Linked DNA regions of Rhodopirellula bahusiensis. The protein of the gene in region 2 binds, or shares a complex with, the protein of the main gene of each other region. Links are inferred from orthologs where the notes say so. Each region holds a gene or a part of one and is shown on either strand. Other genes may lie near its edges. The genes, in order: secY and secA.

Region 1 (8,775 bases), on a different replicon or contig from region 2:
TCCCGGCGGGTACTTTGCCGGGTTGCCAGACGATCGTGGGAACACGAAAGGCACCTTCGCTGGTCGTGTACCCGCGACCGTGAAGCGGCAAGTTGGAACCTCGGCTCAAGTCATCAGGATCGCGGTTGATGGGGGCACCGTTGTCGGAGGTCCAGATCACGAAGGTGTTTTCTGCGATGCCCAGTTCGACGAGCTGGTCCAGCATCTGACCGATCGACCAATCCAATTCTTCGACCGCGTCTCCCCAAGGACCGTTCTGGCTTTTGCCGCGAAAAGCGTCGCTGGAAAACGGTGTCTTGGTGCTGCCAGGCATGGCTTGTGGGAAGTACAGGAAGAACGGTTCCTCCTTGTGCTCGGCGATCCACTGCATCGCCCCTTCTGTGTAACGATTGGTCAATCCGTCTCGGTTGCACGGGGCTTCGATGACGGTCTCGTTTTCCATGAGAGGCAGAGGTGGCCAGTGCGATCCATCTCGCTGCCAAACCCGCTTGGTCATGTCGTCGGAGTAAGGCACTCCAAAGAACCAATCAAACCCCTGACGGGTCGGCAGGAATTCCGGTTGATCACCCAGATGCCATTTTCCAACCAATGCGGTGGAGTAGTCCTGTTGCTTAAGAATCTCCGCGATGGTGATCTCATCGGGATGCAAACCATAAGCAGAGACAGGTCGCAGAACCGCACCATCGCGATCGTTCAAATGCATTCCGACTCGTTGCGCATAGCATCCGGTCATGATGCTGGCACGCGATGGGGTGCAGACGCCGGCCGTGACGCAGAAATGGGTAAACGTTCGCCCTTCCCTTGCCATGCGATTCAAGTTGGGCGTTCGATGCAACGTCGATCCGAAGGGTTCGATGTCGCCGTAACCAAGGTTGTCACAGTAGACGATGATGAAATTCGGTTTGGTTGGCTCGGCTGCCGTTCCGATGCCGAGCAACGGTGACGTTGTAAGCAGCGTCACGATCCATCCAACAAGCCAACGCATCAGTTGTCCTCTAGTTGGCGTTGAAACATCTCCAGCAACGCTGCGACGATTTTGGTGGTTGCTTCCTTCTCGACGTAGTTGGTCCCGAGCCACGTTTCATAGCCGCCCAAACGATGTTGCGGCGGTGTCGGCAGGTACCCGAAGGAGCCGTTGGCGAGCTCGATTGTGAAGGTGTCTTGGAAGGGGCTGCGGTCTTTCAGTTCCAGCCCCGTTTCGGTGAACGTTTCAAACGGGATCGCGGCGATTCCCAAATCGCCAATGCGAAGAGCCTGCAGTTGGATCTCCACTTCCTTGGGCCCCGCCAAAATTTTCGCGATTCGATCGGCATAGATCTCTTCGCGGCGATGACCGCTTCTCGGATTGTTGTCGTCGCTAAGTTTGAGTTGATCAAAGTGCGCGATCATCTCCGGTGTCGGCTGTCTGGTCTTCAGCGCCAACGTCGTGTGCTCGGCGGAGAGTGGCACCCAATCGTGGAAATCAATCTGCTGGTGGGCTTCGAACACGCGGCTGGCAACTTTCTCTGCAACCTCCTGCATCTTCTCGTAGGGATCGTACTTTCGGGGCGATTTATCAGCGAAGTTGATGTTGTTCACGTCGCCGCTGGTGCCATTGGCAAGGATGCCGACAAACGGTGGCGATTGATTGGTTGCCCCCAGTTTCTCTTCGATGAATTTCGCGAAGTATCCAAAGTAGTCCGCCGAGACTTCGCCGGATCGAACGCCGCCGACGTAGTGCAGCGAATAATTTGCCAGCAGGGCGATCGGCCGGCCGTCGGGGCTCTGTACTGAGACGAAGCTGATTTCGGGATCGGTCGGACCCGCGGGGCGATCCAGTTTGGAGCTGCCGCGAGGTGGATTCATCCGGACTTGATCGGTGCCACCGAATGGGTGGCCCAACAAGCTGGCGTCGGTGACAAACCAGCGACGGTTGAAGACTTCCGACGGTTCATCCGCGCTTCCCCAACCAATCTTGGCCGGTTCCAGATTCGCCATCGCACGACGGATTCCGTCCGAGATCCGATGGGCAACGAAGGTTTGGTAATCCGTCAGTTTGGTTTCGTTGGCGGTTTTCAGGTCCCCGCGAGCGGTGGTTGCCGAATGGGTGTGCGTGGATGCCAACAGCATGTTGAAGACTGGCAACCCGGTCGCATCGGATGCTTGCTGTTTGGCGAGATCGAAGACTTCCACGGGGATGCCAACGTTGTCGCAGAGGACGATGGCCAGTTTGGTCATGCCATCATCCAACACGAGGCAGCGAGCGTGAAGTTCATCGTGCACGTTGGTGGCCGGAATTGGTTTCCAACCGCCAACAATCAGCTCACCCAGTGGCGGCGTGATGTTGCTGGTGGCAGCTCCAGCCCGAAAGACCGGGTTGGAATCTTCGCCATGTACTGGGGACACTTTGCCAATGAGAAGACCAAGAAGAACCAAAGCGAGAGTCATTCTCTGGGACGCAGGACGGAGCATGCTTCGATCCTTTGGGGCTGAGGGAGGGGCTGGGGAAGGATGCGAGTTGGAGAGCTGAGTGTCGTTCCTCGTTCGCACAACCGATTGCCAGCAGTTGGAGGGGGATTTGAAATGGATTCAATAGGGCACGATGGTTATGGGAGCGCACGTTGCGTCTGTGCCCCTGAACCGACATTCAAACGAGCGCATTGTACCTGAACGGTTTCATCGTTGTTCTGTGGAGGGGAAAGCGTTCGAAAACGCGAACAGCAACCTCATGAAATGGATCCATAGCGAGTCGGTGGAAATCACGCTTGCGGCGTTGGGATCCGTTAAACTGATTCGCGATGGTACCTTTGCCTTGTCCGAGAGAGTCTCAATGAAGTTTTGTTGTTTTGTCCTGGTGAGTTTGGCTGCGACTTGGGGCCTGGTTGGTATTGCCGGCCAGGTTGCGGCAGGTGAATTCAACACCGTGCTGGACATTGGCGATCCGGCACCTGAATGGAGTGAGTTGCCGACGACCGCGGGTGAGACTTCCTCCCTGAAAGATCTATCGGATTCGAAATTCGTGGTTCTGGCATTCACCTGCAACAGTTGCCCGTATGCGGTCGATGCGGAAAAACGCTTGATCTCACTGACCAAGGACTACGCTGAGAAATCGGTCTCGGTGATCGCGGTCAACGTCAACACGATCGAAGACGATGCGATGCCGGCCATGAAGGTGAAGGCCGCGGAAAAGTCGTTCCCATTCGCGTACTTGTATGACGAGTCCCAGCAGATCGCTCGCGACTATGGGGCCAAGTACACGCCTCAGTTCTTTTTGCTCGATGCCGATCGAAAGATCGCCTACATGGGCGCGATGGATGACAGTCCTGATGGCCAAAAAGTGACTCAGCCCCACCTCCGCAATGCGATCGACGAAGTACTTGCAGGTGAACCCGTGACACTTTCTGAAACGGTTCCAGTTGGTTGTCGGATCCGGATGGAGCGTCAACGTCGCTCTCGTCGTCAGCGCTAGATTCGTGAACTGAAGCGGATACTTTGAAGTCCGGGCCAGCTATTCAGTCGTTGGCGACTGGTTTGCTCAGCATCGGATTGAAATTCAAGCATTCGCAGATCGAAGCGTGGACCAACGACTCTGAATCAGAGGCGTCAATGTCACGAACGAGTTCCTGGCTTCGATAGTGATCCAGCAACGGTGCGGTGCGGGCCTCGTAGATTCGGAAACGTTCTCGAATGAACTCTTCCGCATCGTCGGCGCGATTCCCTTCTTCGCCCCGTTTGCGAAGACGTTCAATGAGTACGTCTGCGGAAACCTGCAAGTGCAACACGTGGTCCAGCTTCAGAGAAGCGGCCATCAGTTGATCGTCGAATGCACTGGCTTGAACTTGAGTCCGCGGGAAACCATCGAGTAGGTAGCCCATTTGGCTGTCTGATTGAGCCAACCGCTCGGCAACCATCTGCAGCACGAATTCATCCGGAGCGAAGTGCCCTCGGTCAATTCGAACATGGATCTGCTCGCCACTCTCGGGCTCCAGAGCCCTCAGCATTCCGCCCGTGCCAATGTGTGGCACGTTCAGAGCTTTGCTAAGCAGTTCACATTGAGTGCCCTTGCCCGCACCAGGCGGACCGATGAAGACAATTCGCACAAAACTGCCAAATTCAAACGACGGGTGAAGTGCCGCCGCCGGCACCTTCCAGCAATCCTCGGTAGTTTCGCATGACCAAGTGGCTGTCGATCTTTTGCACCAAGTCGAATGCGACGCTGACAGCAATCAACAGACCCGTACCACCATAGAAACCGGCGATCGAGTAAGGAACACCCAGCGATCCGTAGACGATCGTTGGGACAATCGCGATCAGACCCAAGAAAGCAGCACCAACATAAGTGATTCGGACCATCACCTTTTCGAGGTAGTCCGTTGTACGGCGACCCGGTCGGTAACCGGGAATGAACGTTCCCGAATCACGCAGGTTGTCGCTCATTTCTTTCGGATTGAACGTGATGGCCGTCCAGAAGTAGCAGAAGAAGAAGATCAAACCGACGTACAGCAGGTTGAAGAAGTACGAGGTTTGATCGCTCATCGTTGAGCCGATCAAGTCAAATCCGCGGAACAACGAACTGTCGGTTGCGAACTGGCCGGCGAGGAAGCCGAACAAGACACCAGGAATCATCAACAGTGAGCTTGCGAAAATGATGGGCATCACGCCGGCTTGGTTGATTCGAAGCGGCAAGTGCTGACGAGTACCACCATAAACACGACGGCCACGGGTGAACTTGGCTGATTGAGTTGGGATCTTGCGTTGCCCCAGTGTGATGAACACCACACCGAAGACGACAACAACAAACAGCACGACGAGGATGATCAGTGTTTCAATCCCGACCTGGCCCTTGGCCAAACCAGTCAACTCGGTCTTCATGCCCAGGACGAGCTCGTATAATGCCTTTGGCATCTGAGCCAGAATGCCGGCCATGATCAGCAAACTGATCCCGTTGCCAATTCCGTATTCATCGATCTGCTCCCCGAGCCACATCAGGAACACGGTTCCCGTTGTCATCACCAACACGGCGACGATCTGCCAGCCAAAGAACAGTTGTTCGTTTGCATTCATGAAGTTCGGGTTGATGCTGCTTTGGCCATTGGAGCCAGCCATCAGCATGAACTTCAGGTACATGTAGCTCTGCACCAAGCAGATCACTACGGTCAAGTAACGTGTGTATTCGTTGAGCTTCTTCCGTCCCGCTTCGCCTTCCTTCTTCAGTTCTTCCAGCGGCTTGTAAACGCTCCCGAGCAACTGGAAAATGATCGATGCCGAGATGTACGGCATGATTCCGAGGCCGAAGATCGTCGCTTGACGCAGATCGCTGGCCGCGAAAACACTGACCTTTTCGAAGAAGTCAGCAGCACCGCCACCGGCGCCACTGTCCAGGTTCGTCGCGATCATCGGCAACGGGATGTGGAACCCGATCCGGTAAATGGCAAGCAATCCGATCGTAAGCATGACCTTCTTACGAAGCTCAGGGATCGAGAAAATGATTCGCAGCTTTTCAAACATCGATCCGTCCGTCGTCGATCGTGCAGGGTGAATTCGTGTCGTCTCACCAAGCAAGAATGGTGAGCACGCAATAAATGTTCTGGACTAGGCGTCGGCAAAGTACCATCGCCTAGGCAATCAAACTAGCAACCAAAGCCGATTCGCGGAAGAACGATTGCGACGAAGGATGATGAACAGCTGCCAGTTCAAAAAAAACAGGCCCGACGAAATCGCCAAGGCCCGTTGTTTTGTCGGTTGGGTGAAAAGTCATGACCGCGGGCGGTCAGCGGCTCAGCCGTCTACTTTTCGCTCTTGAGTGCTTCAACGCGCTCGTCAGGTGTACGTTTAGGAGCCAACTTCTCTGCCGTTCCGCCAGCTGCCGAGATTTTCTCTTCGGCCGACTTGCTGAAGCGGTGAGCCTGAATGGTGAGTTTTTTGGTCAACTCGCCATCGCCCAAAACCTTTAGTTCGTCAAAGTTGCCTTTGGCGAGGTTCTTGGCAGCGAGTGCTTCAAGCGTCACTGTTTCGCCTTCGTTGAAAGCGTCATTCAACTTGCCAACATTGACAGCGAAAATTGTCAAAGCCCAGCGGTTGTTGAAACCACGTTTTGGAACTCGACGGAACATTGGCATCGCACCGCCCTGGAAGTTGGGCTTGCGGCTGTAGCCGCTGCGGCTCTTGTGTCCCTTGTGCCCACGACCCGACGTTTTGCCGGTGCCGCTACCAGGACCACGACCGATGCGTTTTCGAGGGCGGTTTTTCGTGATACCGCGATGAACGTCGTTGAGTTGCATAGTAGTGATGGAAAGGCTGGGGGCCGGATGCTGAGCGCTGAGCGTCAGTCATGCTGCCCGAGTGTTAGATTGAGTGTCTTTGCCAATGGAATCCAAGGTTTGTCGCGGTGAAGCGTTGGGAACCAAGCAATGTCATTCCGGCGGATGAAAACCGCCGGGGAGATTAGGCTTCGATCAAATCGTCTGGGTTCAGACCACGCAGAGCAGCGATTTGCTCACGAGTTCGCAACTTGCTCATCGCGTCGAGGGTCGCTTTGACCAAGGTGACAGGGTTATTGGTCCCGTACGATTTGGTCAGAATGTCGTGGATTCCACATGCTTCGCAAACTGAACGAACAGCTTGGCCAGCGATGATACCCGTACCAGCACCGGCTGGAATCAGGACCACACGAGCAGCACCGTAGCGGCCCCAAACTTGGTGAGGAATGCTTCCTTCAACCAATGGAACGTGAATCATGCTGCGTGAAGCTTGCTTTTGTGCCTTTTGCACGCTTGGCGGAACTTCGTTCGCTTTGCCATAGCCCCAGCCAACCTGTCCGCTGCCGTTACCGACAACGACCATCGCAGCGAAGCTAAAACGGCGACCGCCTTTGACGACAGCCGCACAACGTTTGATCTTGACGACACGGTCCAGAAGACCGGCTTCCAAACCTTGCTCTTCGTTCTTGTTGTTGCGTTTGTTTCGTGCGTTGCTCATGGCGGACTATGTTGATTCGTTGCGATGAATGTCGCGGGATGGGAAAATTAAAACTGCAAGCCAGCTTCGCGAGCGGCGTCTGCGAATGCTTTGACTCGGCCGTGGTACTTGTTGTGACCACGATCGAGCTTGACGGTTTTAACACCCGCCTCAGCAGCTTTTTCTGCGACCAGCTTACCAACCAATGCAGCAGCGTCACAGTTGCCGCCGGCTTTCACTTGGTCGCGGACAGTTTTGTCACGCGTGCTCGCACTGAAAATGGTCTTGCCAGCTTGGTCGTCAACGACCTGGCAAGCAAAGTGCTTCAGCGTGCGCTGAATGCACAAACGCGGCTGGTCGGCACTGCCTCGCAACTTGTTGCGAACATGGCGCCGGCGTCGCAGGCGTTTGCTTTGGAGTTTTTTGTTCTTGTCCATAGTGACGACCCACGATGATCGTTGTGAACGGATGAAATGAATGGAAACGGCGAAGCAACGCTCCGCCAATTGCGACGGCAAACCTACTTGGTGGCCGACTTACCTGGTTTGATTTTGACTTGTTCGCCTTGGTATCGAATGCCTTTGCCCTTGTATGGCTCAGGTTTACGAAGCGAACGAATTTCTGCAGCGAATTGGCCAACGCTTTGTTTGTCGCAACCTTGAATCACAACGTGAGTCTGGTCGGGGCAAGTGACGGTCAAATCGGTTGGGATCTTGCGGTGCAGTTCGTTGGCATAACCAACGCGAAGCTGAAGCGTGTCACCACTGATCGATGCGAGGTAACCGACACCGACGATTTCCAACTTCTTTTCGTAACCGTCTTTCACGCCAACCATCATGTTCGCGATGATCGCACGAGTCAGGCCATGAAATTCGCGGGAGGGACGATCGTCACCATCACGTGAAATGATCACTTGGTTGGTATCGCTATCGACAGCGACCTTCACTTCAGGGCGATGCTTGAACGACAGTTTGCCCTTGGGACCTTCCACATCGATGTTGCGATCAGCAATGCTGACTTTCACACCGGCGGGGATCGCGACTGGCTTGTTACCAATGCGGCTCATGGCTGATTACAAATGTACGGGGGAATTTAAATGGTTTGGCAAATGGGGGCGTCAGCGACGGTCGATCACGACACTTCGCAGAGGACTTCGCCGCCAATTTTGTCGCGGCGTGCTTCGCGATCGCTGATCACACCTTTGCTGGTGCTGATGATTCGGATTCCCAAACCGCCCAACACAGGCTTGAGTTCTTTGCTGCGGCTGTACAAACGACGGCCTGGCTTGCTGATTCGGCGAATCGACTGGATCACTCGTTCTCCGTTGGGACCGTATTTCAGTTCCAAACGAAGGTAGCCGACTGGTTCTTCTTCCAGCTTCTCTTCCTTCCAGTCCCAAATGAATCCTTCTCGTTTGAGAACATCCGCCAAACCACGTTTTACGCGGCTGGCAGGGATGTCAACGAACGGACGCTCGACGCGTACGGCGTTGCGGATTCGGGTGAGCATGTCGGCAATGGGGTCGGTCATCATGGCTGTGGTTTCCCTTTAATTATCCAAGCTCACCAGCTGCTCTTACGAACGCCAGGGATCAATCCCGCATTGGCATTCTCACGGAAGCAAATCCGGCACAAGCCGAACTTGCGATACACCGAACGAGGACGACCGCAAAACTTGCAACGGTTTTCTTTTCGAGTTGAAAATTTAGGCGTGCGAAGCGCCTTGGCGACCTTGGATTTGCTTGCCACGAAAGGACCTGCGGTGTACGGATCGGGGAGCGTCTCAAGCGAGAGACATGTGACGAATTGAAATATAACGATTGGTTGGTTCCGGGAGGGG
Region 2 (10,095 bases):
TCCTGGATTCTGGGTGACGATCCAAACGGATGAATTGATCTTCCGCTGAAACGTCCTCTTCGGGATGATCGAACGTTCGGAGGACCGTTTCGTCTTTTCTGTTTTCAAGGATGTGTCATGCGGACATTGCTTTTACTCGGCCTGGCCGTCGGTGGCGCTTTCATGGCTGGATGGTTCACCATCGAGCGTGATGGCGACAAAACTCGAATCGAAATCAACAAGACGGAAATTCGCAGCGACACGCGTTCGGCGATCGATCGCGGTCGAGACATACTCGATGAGCGTCAACGTGAACAAGCCGCTCAGCAGGCTGCCCAGCAACAGGGTGGTTATCCTGCTCAAGGCCAAGGTGGCTACTATCCCGGGGCTGCTCCCGCGAATCCGAATGCTTGGCCACCACAGGGCGGGCAACCGGTTCAAGGGGCTGGGTACAGCACTCCGAATTACGGCGCACCTAATTACAACCAACCGCCGGCTTACAACAATTACCCTGCCGCACAACCCAACGCGGGTTATGGCGACCAAGGTGGTTACAACCCAAACGCTTACCAGCCGCAGAATTACAACGGACAACCACAAGCCGCTGAGCAGAACCGATGGGACTCGGCTTCAGCGCCTTGGGCTCCTCAGTATCGTTGAGTTGATTGCGCGTTTGTTTGGTTCGTTCACGTTGGAGATCAACGTGCTACAGGTTGTGGGCGTGACGCAGGCGGTAAATGTGCTGCGGGTTGGTTAGGCGGCTTGTTGGCGTGATCCAACCTGCCCTGGGATCAACATCTCGAGCGTTTTCTGATACGCACCTCGGTGTTGGTTGACCAATTCGCGGGCGGCTTGTCCGAGCGAGTCCGCGGCGGGTACGTCAGTCAGGCAACGTGTTACGAACTCCTGCAGTTCGGCTTCATCGGCGACACGAACCGCAGCGTCGGCGGCGATCAATTGCTTGGCAATCGTGTCGAAGTTCTTTGTGTTGGGGCCAAATGAAACGGCACAACCATAGCCGGCGGGTTCAAGCATGTTTTGGCCGCCCCGGTCACCAAAGCTGCCGCCCACCGTGGCAATCTGTCCGACGCCCCACCAGTGACGAAGTTCGCCAATGGTGTCGACCAGGATCACTTCTTCGGAGTCCCATTGATCAGCGTACTGGCTGTCGTTGCGACTGCGTCGAATGGAGGACAGACCTTCGGACTGAATCAGTTCCGAGACTTCGTCAAATCGTTCGACGTGACGGGGAACCAAAATCAATCGCAGTTCTGGGTGCGTTGCTCGCAGCTTTTGATAGACACGAAGTGCCATCGCTTCTTCGCCGGCCTGCGTGCTGCCAAAACACCAAACTCGGTGCCACGGATCGATACCCGACCAGTTGATGCGTTCGTTGACTTCGGTTGTCTCTCGCGAGCGAGGGGCGTTGTCAAACTTCAAGGATCCAGTGACGGTGATGTTGTCCGGCGAGACGCCGCAGGCAACAAAACGTTCCGCGGCGGAGTTGTCTTGGCACCCGACCGAATCCAATCGCTCGAACGTTGAACGCAACACTTTTGCGAATTGTTGATAGCGACCGGCGCTCGTGGCACTCAGTCGACCATTGATGACTTGGACGGAGCAGTTCGCCTCTTGGGCACATCGAATCAGATTGGGCCACAGTTCAAGTTCCGCGAGCACCAGTTGCTCGCAGCCGAGGTTTTTCAGCGTGCGGCGAACGGCCCAAGTGAAATCGAGCGGGCAGAAGAAGACTCGTTCGTCACCGAAGTGTTTGCGAGCGAGGTCGAAACCGGTGTCGGTGGAGGAACTGATCGCCAGTGCGATTTCGGGATGCTGCTTCTCCAGTCGGCTGACCAACTCGGGGAGCAGGTTGACTTCGCCAACACTGACGGCGTGCAACCAAATGGTTCGCTCGGCATTTCCGCGAATTTGGGCCGCTTGTTCGGATGACAGGCCCAACAGTTTTTGCCCCACGCCGCGTCGATAGCGACCGTGGCGAATCATCCGGTGCAGCACCAACGGCGAGACCGCGGTCAGTGCTGCGGCGTAGGCGATGTTGAGCCACATGGTTGCCTTCCTTGGCAGGGCGTGGAACGTTGGGACCGGGTGTTTGAGCGGAACGGCGCGAGCCGTCCCGAGTTTGAGTGGTTCACATCAAACGAGCTTGAGAATCATAACCCGACGCGTGAGCGAGGGACCACGTCGAATCCCCTTCACAGGCTGGAAGCCTATGCCACATTTTTGATCAACGGTCGCGACGCATGCAGCAGCTCTTGTATTTCTTGCCGCTGCCACAGGGGCACGGTGAGTTGCGACCGATACGAGGCTCTTCGACTCGAACGGTGTCAACGCTGCCTTCGGCTCGACCCTCGCTGCCTGCGGCGGCACGTTGGGCGGCGGTGTTGGACTCCATTTGCGCCGATTGCTGGGCCGCACGACCGGCTTCGTGGGCATCGTCATGGCGAGTTCTCGCGTCGACCCACGTGCTGCGAATGAAGTCATCGTTAAAAGACTCCATGCGGAAGATCAGGTCGGTCACGCGTTCGCCAATTGAGTCCCACATGGATTCAAACAGTCGCATGCCTTCACGTTTGTATTCGACTTTGGGGTCCATTTGAGCGTAGCCCTTCAGGCCAACGCTGCTTCGCAAATGGTCCATCGTCAACAAGTGGTTCTTCCACGAGTCGTCCACGATGTTCAGCAAAATCTGACGTTCCATCCGACGCATTTCCGGGTGGAACTTGTCATCGACGGCACCGTTGACAGCCAGAGTCAGCTCGGCGCGATTCATCCGCGAAAGGTCTTCGGCGGTGTTTCGGTTACCGAGCTCTTCTTGCAGCCAGGTCGCCAAGGCTTCCAGCTTTCCGGATTGTCCGCTGGCGAGTGAGGCGGTCACGTCGGCGTCCGCTCTGCCGAAGAGATCTTCGACTTTCTCGGTTGCCTGAGCGTGCATTCCACCGGAGGCACCGGCGGTTTGCTTGCTGTACTGGATCAGCTGAACCTTCAGGTCGTCACGATTGAGTTTGACCTCATCGACGCTGAGTTCGTGATTGAATCGACCGTGCACCCAATCGACCAAACCTTCGCGGTCGAGTGAAACCTGGGCACCTTGTTTGTCGGTGAAGCGAGAGATGCCGGTCAGGACCGGGTACTCGGCTTCCTTTTCGGTGTAAGCCGCTTCGGCACGACGATTGAGTTCTTCGGTGACGTTGCGGCGGTCTTCCACATCGCGGAATTCTTCCGGAGTGGTTTCGATACCGAACTTGTGACGCATCCAGGCACACAGAACTCGAAGGCCGTAGTCGGCCTCCAGCAATGGTTCGCCTTCGGTCAAATCCGTTTCTTCGATTTGCTTGTGAGCGTGAGCGATCAACTCGTCGATCATCTCTTCGCGATCTTTGTTCTTCAACTGATGGTCTTGGTAGTTGGTGACCAAGCGAGTGTTCGCCCAGGTGGCCATCGCCTTCCAGTTCCATTCGTCTTCCATCGTCTCGGGAAGGTTTTCTTCCACGGCTTCAGCGACGGTGACTTCCGATGCACGTTCGGCTTGATCCTTGGCGTAAGTGTCCGCCATTTCGAAATCCATGTTTTGGAAATCGCGAGCGTCCAGTTGGCAACCCAACTTTCCACCGGCGAACGCCGAGAACGTGTCGACGCCGTAGTTTGGATCCAGGAACGTGTCGACTTGCGATTGAATTTCGTTGTGGATCAACGTCAACAGCATCTCGCGAGAGCTGTGTCCGTCGAGCAAGTTTTGGCGATAGCGGTAAACGCGTTTGCGTTGTTCGTCCATCACTTCGTCGTACTCGAGCAAGCTCTTTCGAATTTCGAAGTTGCGTTCTTCGACCTTCTTCTGAGCCGCCGCGATTCGGCGAGTGACCAGCGACGATTCGATCGCTTCGCCTTCCTTCATGCCCATGCGTTCCATCATGCTTTTGACGAAGTCGCCAGCAAAAATCCGCATCAGGTCGTCTTCGAGAGACAAGAAGAATCGGCTGCCACCGGGGTCGCCTTGACGACCGCAACGACCGCGAAGCTGCAAGTCAATTCGGCGTGATTCGTGTCGTTCGGTTCCGAGCACGTACAGACCGCCGATCTCACGAACGATCTTGCCTTCCGCACTCATGTTTTCGCGTTCGTCGATTTCGTCGACGAGAGCTTTCCACTCGGCGTCCGGCACTTCCAAACGCGTCGGGTATTTGTGTTGCAATTGCGACCAGGCGAGCGTTTCCGGATTACCACCAAGGATAATGTCGGTACCACGACCGGCCATGTTCGTGGCGATCGTGACGGCGCCGATTCGGCCGGCTTGCGAAACGATGTCCGCTTCTCGGCCGTGCTGCTTCGCGTTCAAGACGTCGTGCTTGATGCCGCGGCGTTCCAGCAGTGCGGACAAGCGTTCGCTCTTTTCGATGCTGACGGTACCAACCAGAACCGGACGACCAGCTCGCTCGACCGCAACGATTTTTTCGCGAGAGAATGTCTCGGTCTGCTTTTCGCCTTTGGGAAGCAATTCCACGGCCGAATCGGTTTCGGACTTGATGTTGCCCCACATCTCGGTGCCATCTTTCAGCACCAACACGTCCCACTTGTGAGTGCGTTCGACGTCATCCGCGATCGCTTTGAACTTGTCCTTCTCGGTCAAGTAAATCAGGTCGGGGTGTTCGATCCGTTGCAATCCACGGTGCGTTGGAATGGCGACAACGTCGAGTTTGTAGATCTTCCAGAATTCGTCCGCTTCGGTCATAGCCGTACCGGTCATCCCGGACAGCTTCTTGTACATCTTGAAGATGTTCTGCAGCGAAGCGGTGGCGAACGTCTGCGTTTCTTGCTTGATCGGCACGCCTTCTTTGGCTTCGACGGCTTGGTGCAAACCATCGCTCCATTGCCGTCCATCCATCAGACGACCGGTGAACTCATCGACGATGACAACTTGTTTGTCTTTGACGACGTAGTTGACGTCCAGCTTGTACAGGTAGTGGGCTTTCAGGGCGTTGTCGATCAGGTGCGGCCATTCCATGTTGCCCGCGGTGTAGAAGCTCTCCACACCCGCCAACTCTTCCGCAGCACGAACGCCTTCGTCGGTCAGCGTGACGTTGTGTTGTTTCTCGTCGACGGTGAAGTGTTCTTCTTTCTTCAGTTGTCGAGCGACACGGTCGGCTTCGCCGTAGCGTCCCAAATCCAAGTCGGCAGGGCCGCTGATGATCAGAGGTGTCCGAGCTTCATCGATCAGAATGTTGTCAACTTCGTCGATGATGGCGTAGTTCAGCGGGCCTTGGCACTGCTGCACTTCGCTGGGGAAACGGTCATCGCCCTTGGCAGCCGGACGCATGTTGTCCCGCAGGTAATCGAAACCGAATTCGTTGTTTGTTCCGTAGGTGATGTCGCACTGGTAGGCGGCTTGTTTTTCGCTGGTCGACATGCCGGACTGGATCGCGTCGACGGTCAGACCGAGGTTCATGTACAGCGGCGCCATCCACTCCATGTCACGACGGGCCAAGTAATCGTTGACCGTGATGACGTGAACGCCTTTGGCTTCCAGAGCGTTCAGGTAAGCGGGCAGAGTCGCGACCAGGGTTTTACCTTCCCCGGTGACCATTTCGCCAATCGCGCCGGAGTGCAGCACCATGCCGCCGACCAACTGAACATCGTAATGACGCATGCCCAGGAATCGTTTGCCGCCTTCACGACAGACGGCGAAGGCCTCTTCCATGATGTCGTCAAGCGTCTCACCTTCGCGAAGACGTTTGCGAAACAGCTTGGTTTGTTCGCGGAGTTCGTCGTCGGACAACCCCGCGTACTTTGATTCCATCGCCGTGATTCGGTCGGCGGATTCCTGCAATTTCGCGACTTGTCGGGCATTGGCGGAACCAAACACGCTGGTGGCCAGGCTGCCAACACGTTCGAACGTGCTACCGAAAACGAGGCCAAGGATGTCCCAAAGACGTTCCAGGATGGACATAAAAGATCAAATCAGTGCGATTGGGGGTGTGAAAGCGTGCGGCTTGCGTAAACCATGCCAACTTCCAACGTTACGGGTTGAGGGAAATTGGGTCAACTGCGATCGGATCTCGTTCGCGTTGGCTACTACGGACCCAATTGCCCGCCGGATCAGGCGGCGATGAATCTCGATCGTCGGCGAAGGTTTCATGCAGCGGTTGGATCTCTTGCAACAGCTGCTCGGCCAGCGTTTCCATGGCAAAGCGTTCGCTGGCGTGATGGCCGACCAAAGCCAGCGTTAATCCCGTGTTTTCCGCTTCCAAACACGTATGCAGGGTGGCTTCGCCGGTCAGCAGAACGTCGCAACCACGCCGGCGGGCGGCTCCCACGAACGAGCCTCCACTGCCGCAGCCGATCGCAACACGCTGAATCGGACGGTCAAAATCGCCCACCAATCGGGGCCGCGTGGAGCCGCATGAATTTGCGGCAAAGCTCAAAAACTCTCTCGCAGTCATCGGTTCGGGAAGCTCGCCGCAGCGGCCTGAGCCGACCATTGAGTCTTCCAGCGACGGAACGAGGGGCTTGATTGAGGTCAAGCCGAGACGGTTTGCCCACTGTTCGTTGATGCCCAAGCGAGCGGAATCGTAGGCGGTGTGAGCACTGTAAACAGCGATTCCGGCTCGGCACAGATTCCAGACCATCGCTGAGGCGGCCGAATCGGTCGTGATCCTGGCCATCGGTTTGAACGGCAGCGGGTGGTGGGCGACGATCAAATTCGCCGCCAACTCGGTTGCTTCCTCCACCACCGCTGGGGTGATCGTCAAACAGGTCAATATCCGGTGGGCTTCCGCTGAGCGGTCACCCAAAAGCAGGCCAACGTTGTCCCATTCCTCCGCCAGCTTCAAGGGAGCGATGGCGGAGAGAGACTGGCAAATGGATTCGATGGTGGGAGACACAGGATTCGCGACCGTTTGGAGGAAAGGTGCTCGGAAGAGCACACTTTACGGACGGCGATTCGCTGTGGGAACAATGAATCCGGGGTGGAAAGGCACGCGATTCGGTTGGCGTGCCTTCCAAATCAGAATCCGCTGAACGGATCGTCATCGCCTGCGGGAGCGAACGGGTCGCCATCACCGGCGGGGGCAAATGGGTCGGTCGGAGCGGCGCCTCCATCAAATGGGCTGGTACCCGCATCAGCAGGGGCGGCCGATGCGTCGGCTGGAGCAGCTTCGGTGGCCAATGGGTTGTCCATCGCACCTTCGAGAGCGTCGTTGGATTCGACCACTGCGTCTTCGCCGGCCAAATCATCCGCAAATGGATTGTCATCCGATGCTGGTGCGGGTGGCGGGGTGGCACCACGCTGCATCTTCGGAGCCTGCGAAGGAGCGGCGGGTTGGCCTTGTGAGGAAAGCTCGTTCGAGCGGATCTGCGAGCGAGCGGCGCCGGTTGCCAGAGCTTGCAGGCGAGCCTTTTCGCGAACCAGTTCCAATTTCAGGCGTTGCGAACCTTGGATCCGCGATAGTGAACGGCCAATCGATCGAGCGTCGCCGCCACGAGCTTCGAGCTCGGCGCCCATTTGCCAATCGCCTTCGGCGTAGCCCATTCCGCTGGCACTGGCTGCCAATCCGCGGAAGTAGTAAGCCCGCGGGTCACGGATATTGTTGTCGATCGCCATCGACAGCAATTCATAAGCCTTGCTGTAGTTTCCGGCGTTGTAGGCATGAACACCGCGGCCGTAGATCTCGGCCAATACAGCGGACTGAGCAGAGGCCGTGTTGGTCTGAGCGGTGGTCAAAAAGCCAATCGCCATGGCGATAAGGAGAAGTGGCGAGGCAAAGCGAATCTTCATCGCGACGGGGACCCTGTGACTAAAGGCGGATTGTTCAACAACAGACCGTTGCAGCTTAATTGTCTGTCCCGAGGGAATCAAACAAAACGTTGCGGCGTCTGAATCAAAGTGGGATTGCCGATGCGGTATGTCACGGGTGTGAGCCCCGTGGGGTCGTCCCAGGTTGCTACAATTCGGAATGCGAATTTTTTTGGACCGGTTCTCTCGTTCACACGAAGTCCTAACGATGCGAATCCAGAATCCCAGCAATCAGCCCGCGAAGACGGTGCCATCTCTTCTTTTGAGCAGCATTCTGCTCGTCCCTTTGGCGGGGATTGTGGAACCCTCTGCGGGCTCGTTGATGAGCTCCACCGCGATGGCCGACAGCGAATGGCATCGCACAGTTCCGGTTGTTAACGATGGTGAAATCGCGGAGTTGATCGAGGGACTAGGATCCGAGAGTTACGCGACGCGGGTTCGTTGCCGACAGCGTTTGTCTCGGATCGGTTTGGCCGCCTTCGATGCATTGCGACAGGCTCGCCACCACCCGGACAGCGAAATTGCGATTGCGGCTCGCAAGTTGACCAGCGGCGTCGAAGTGCCGTGGTCGGTCAGCACCGACTCGGCGACGGTTCAAGAAATTCTAAGCGAATACGGTTCGCGTTCCGTCTTGGCTCGACGGCAACGCATTGGCCAACTCGTTGCGCTGCCGACCATGGATTCATTTCCTGCGCTGGTTCGATTGACTCGCTATGAAGCCGAGCCCACGCTCAGCCGGTTTGCTGCGATGGCTCTGTTGGCTCAGCCGGTCCGAGAGACGCTCGCTTTGCAATCCGAATGGACCACCGACGACGCCACGAAAAGAGGGAAGTCTCCCGAGGATGATTGGTTGGGACTGAGTGCTCACGATCGATCGTTGATGGCGATTCATTTGCAACAAGTCTTTGCCAACGACACTGAGTTCAGCGGTCAGTGGATGATCCACTATGCCAAGGAATTGGAATCAGGACGCTTTGAGGCGGACGGATGGAGTGAACTGATCGACGTGATGGAATCGAGTTGGGAGATCGACGTCGATGCGTCGGGGCAAGAGGTTGCTCGCGGCAAGATTGCTCCCGGAGCAATCATCAGCGGCGACGAACTGTTTCGGTTGACTTGGTTGAACGCCGAGCGAGCTCGCGTGTTGGGCCAAGAAGATGATGCTTCGCGGTTCTTCACTCAGCACATTGATGTGATTCCTCCGCGCACGCGCGAGCTCACCGATGCGGCGTTGTGGGCGATCGACCACAAATTGTTTGACGTCATCACGGCAGCTCACGCCAAGCATCGATCGTTGTTCGAAAAGTCGCCTTCGTTGTTGTACGCGTCGGCCGAGGCTTTGCTGGAATCGGAACAACCGGAGCTGGCGACGGAACGAACCAAGCAGGCGTTGGCGTTGAACCCGGTCGTCAACTCAAATGACGCGGGTGAGCCGCAACTGCATCCGGTATTGCTTGAGAATCATGCGGAAGCACACCTTCGAATCGCGGCGGATTTGATCGACCGTGGGTTATCGGATTGGGCTCAAGCCGAGTACCGCAAGTTGATCGACGAGTTGCCGCTGCACAACATCGAATCCTCGACGGCACGTATTGAATTGGCGGAGCACTTGGCTGAGCTGTTGCAGCCCGCTGAGGTGGTTGCTTTATTGCAGCCGCTTGTGGAGCGAATAGAGAAGGACGATGACTTTCGCCACAAACTGATGGCTCACGATTTCGATTACCAATCGCTTCGCAGTCACTTGGATTTCCAAGCCGGTTTGGACTTGGCGAATCGAGACGACAAAGCCGCGGCCAGCGAGAGAATGCAAACCGCGTTCTCGATGGACCCCGAGAACATCGACATCCTGATCGCGATGTACCGCTTGGATTGGAACGATGAGTGGAAGGAAGATGTGGTCAGCAAGATCGAGTCTGTGTTGGCCGAAATCGACGAAGACATCGAAGAGACACGCCAGACGTTTCGAGAGACCGGCAACGGTCGCCCGGGACGCCAAACGGCCATTCGCGACATGTTGTTGGCCAATTTTTATAACCAATACGCTTGGCTGGTCAGCAACACCGAAGGCGACTACGACAAGGCTCTCAAGCGAAGCATCGAGTCATTGGAGATGAGTCCCGGCAGCGAGGCTTTGTTGGACACGTGTGGCCGTTGCTATTTCGCGACGGGTGATCTGCCCGCTGCGATTGTGACGCAGCGGAAAGCGGTCGAGATGACGCCCAACTCTCCTCCGCTCAGACGTCAATTGAAGATGTTTGAAAACGCTTGGTTGGACGCCAACCCAGGCAAAACGCTGCAAGAACTCCCCG

The links.
Region 1: the proteins of secA (region 2) and secY are in contact, whole or in part, in a crystal structure (PDB 3DIN), measured with the Thermotoga maritima proteins. The link is inferred for Rhodopirellula bahusiensis from one-to-one orthologs. Residues at the interface, in WP_004082002.1 of Thermotoga maritima: Glu261, Ala262, Arg263, Lys300, Ala301, Arg302, Thr303, Ile304, Ile305, Leu323, Tyr324, Asp325, Pro326, Val329, Ser330, Tyr333, Ile336, Lys340, Phe345, Val349, Glu363, Phe364, Tyr374, Ser375, Gly376, Gly377, Glu393, Ile395, Thr482, Ser483; in WP_004081795.1 of Thermotoga maritima: Glu108, Gly109, Glu110, Glu111, Ala236, Glu237, Arg238, Arg239, Ile240, Thr241, Ile242, Gln243, Tyr244, Ala245, Arg246, Arg247, Val248, Thr249, Gly250, Arg251, Arg252, Val253, Tyr254, Gly256, Ala257, Ser258, Thr259, Tyr260, Leu261, Pro262.

What each region holds. Positions count from the first base shown.
Region 1 is NZ_NIZW01000007.1:50,656-59,430, reverse strand. The notes cover bases 3,291-6,279. They hold secY (preprotein translocase subunit SecY), read right to left. Parts: upstream 5,488-6,279; coding sequence 4,093-5,487; downstream 3,291-4,092. Other genes in these bases: rplO (50S ribosomal protein L15), read right to left, coding at 5,766-6,260; CEE69_RS09915 (adenylate kinase family protein), read right to left, coding at 3,492-4,079; CEE69_RS09920 (thioredoxin family protein), read left to right, coding at 3,291-3,448. In the rest of the region: CEE69_RS09930 (sulfatase family protein), read right to left, coding at 1-985; CEE69_RS09925 (hypothetical protein), read right to left, coding at 985-2,427; more of CEE69_RS09920, read left to right, coding at 2,708-3,290; rpsE (30S ribosomal protein S5), read right to left, coding at 6,424-6,957; rplR (50S ribosomal protein L18), read right to left, coding at 7,005-7,373; rplF (50S ribosomal protein L6), read right to left, coding at 7,457-8,002; rpsH (30S ribosomal protein S8), read right to left, coding at 8,068-8,469; CEE69_RS09875 (type Z 30S ribosomal protein S14), read right to left, coding at 8,499-8,684. UniProt on the Escherichia coli protein: The central subunit of the protein translocation channel SecYEG. Consists of two halves formed by TMs 1-5 and 6-10.
Region 2 is NZ_NIZW01000008.1:287,994-298,088, forward strand. What follows is about bases 2,025-6,333. They hold secA (preprotein translocase subunit SecA), read right to left. Parts: upstream 5,942-6,333; coding sequence 2,225-5,941; downstream 2,025-2,224. Other genes in these bases: CEE69_RS12565 (3-deoxy-D-manno-octulosonic acid transferase), read right to left, coding at 2,025-2,046; CEE69_RS12575 (Nif3-like dinuclear metal center hexameric protein), read right to left, coding at 6,012-6,333. Also shown: CEE69_RS12560 (hypothetical protein), read left to right, coding at 163-639; more of CEE69_RS12565, read right to left, coding at 733-2,024; more of CEE69_RS12575, read right to left, coding at 6,334-6,875; CEE69_RS12580 (hypothetical protein), read right to left, coding at 6,998-7,768; CEE69_RS12585 (tetratricopeptide repeat protein), read left to right, coding at 7,995-10,095. UniProt on the Escherichia coli protein: Required for protein export, interacts with the SecYEG preprotein conducting channel.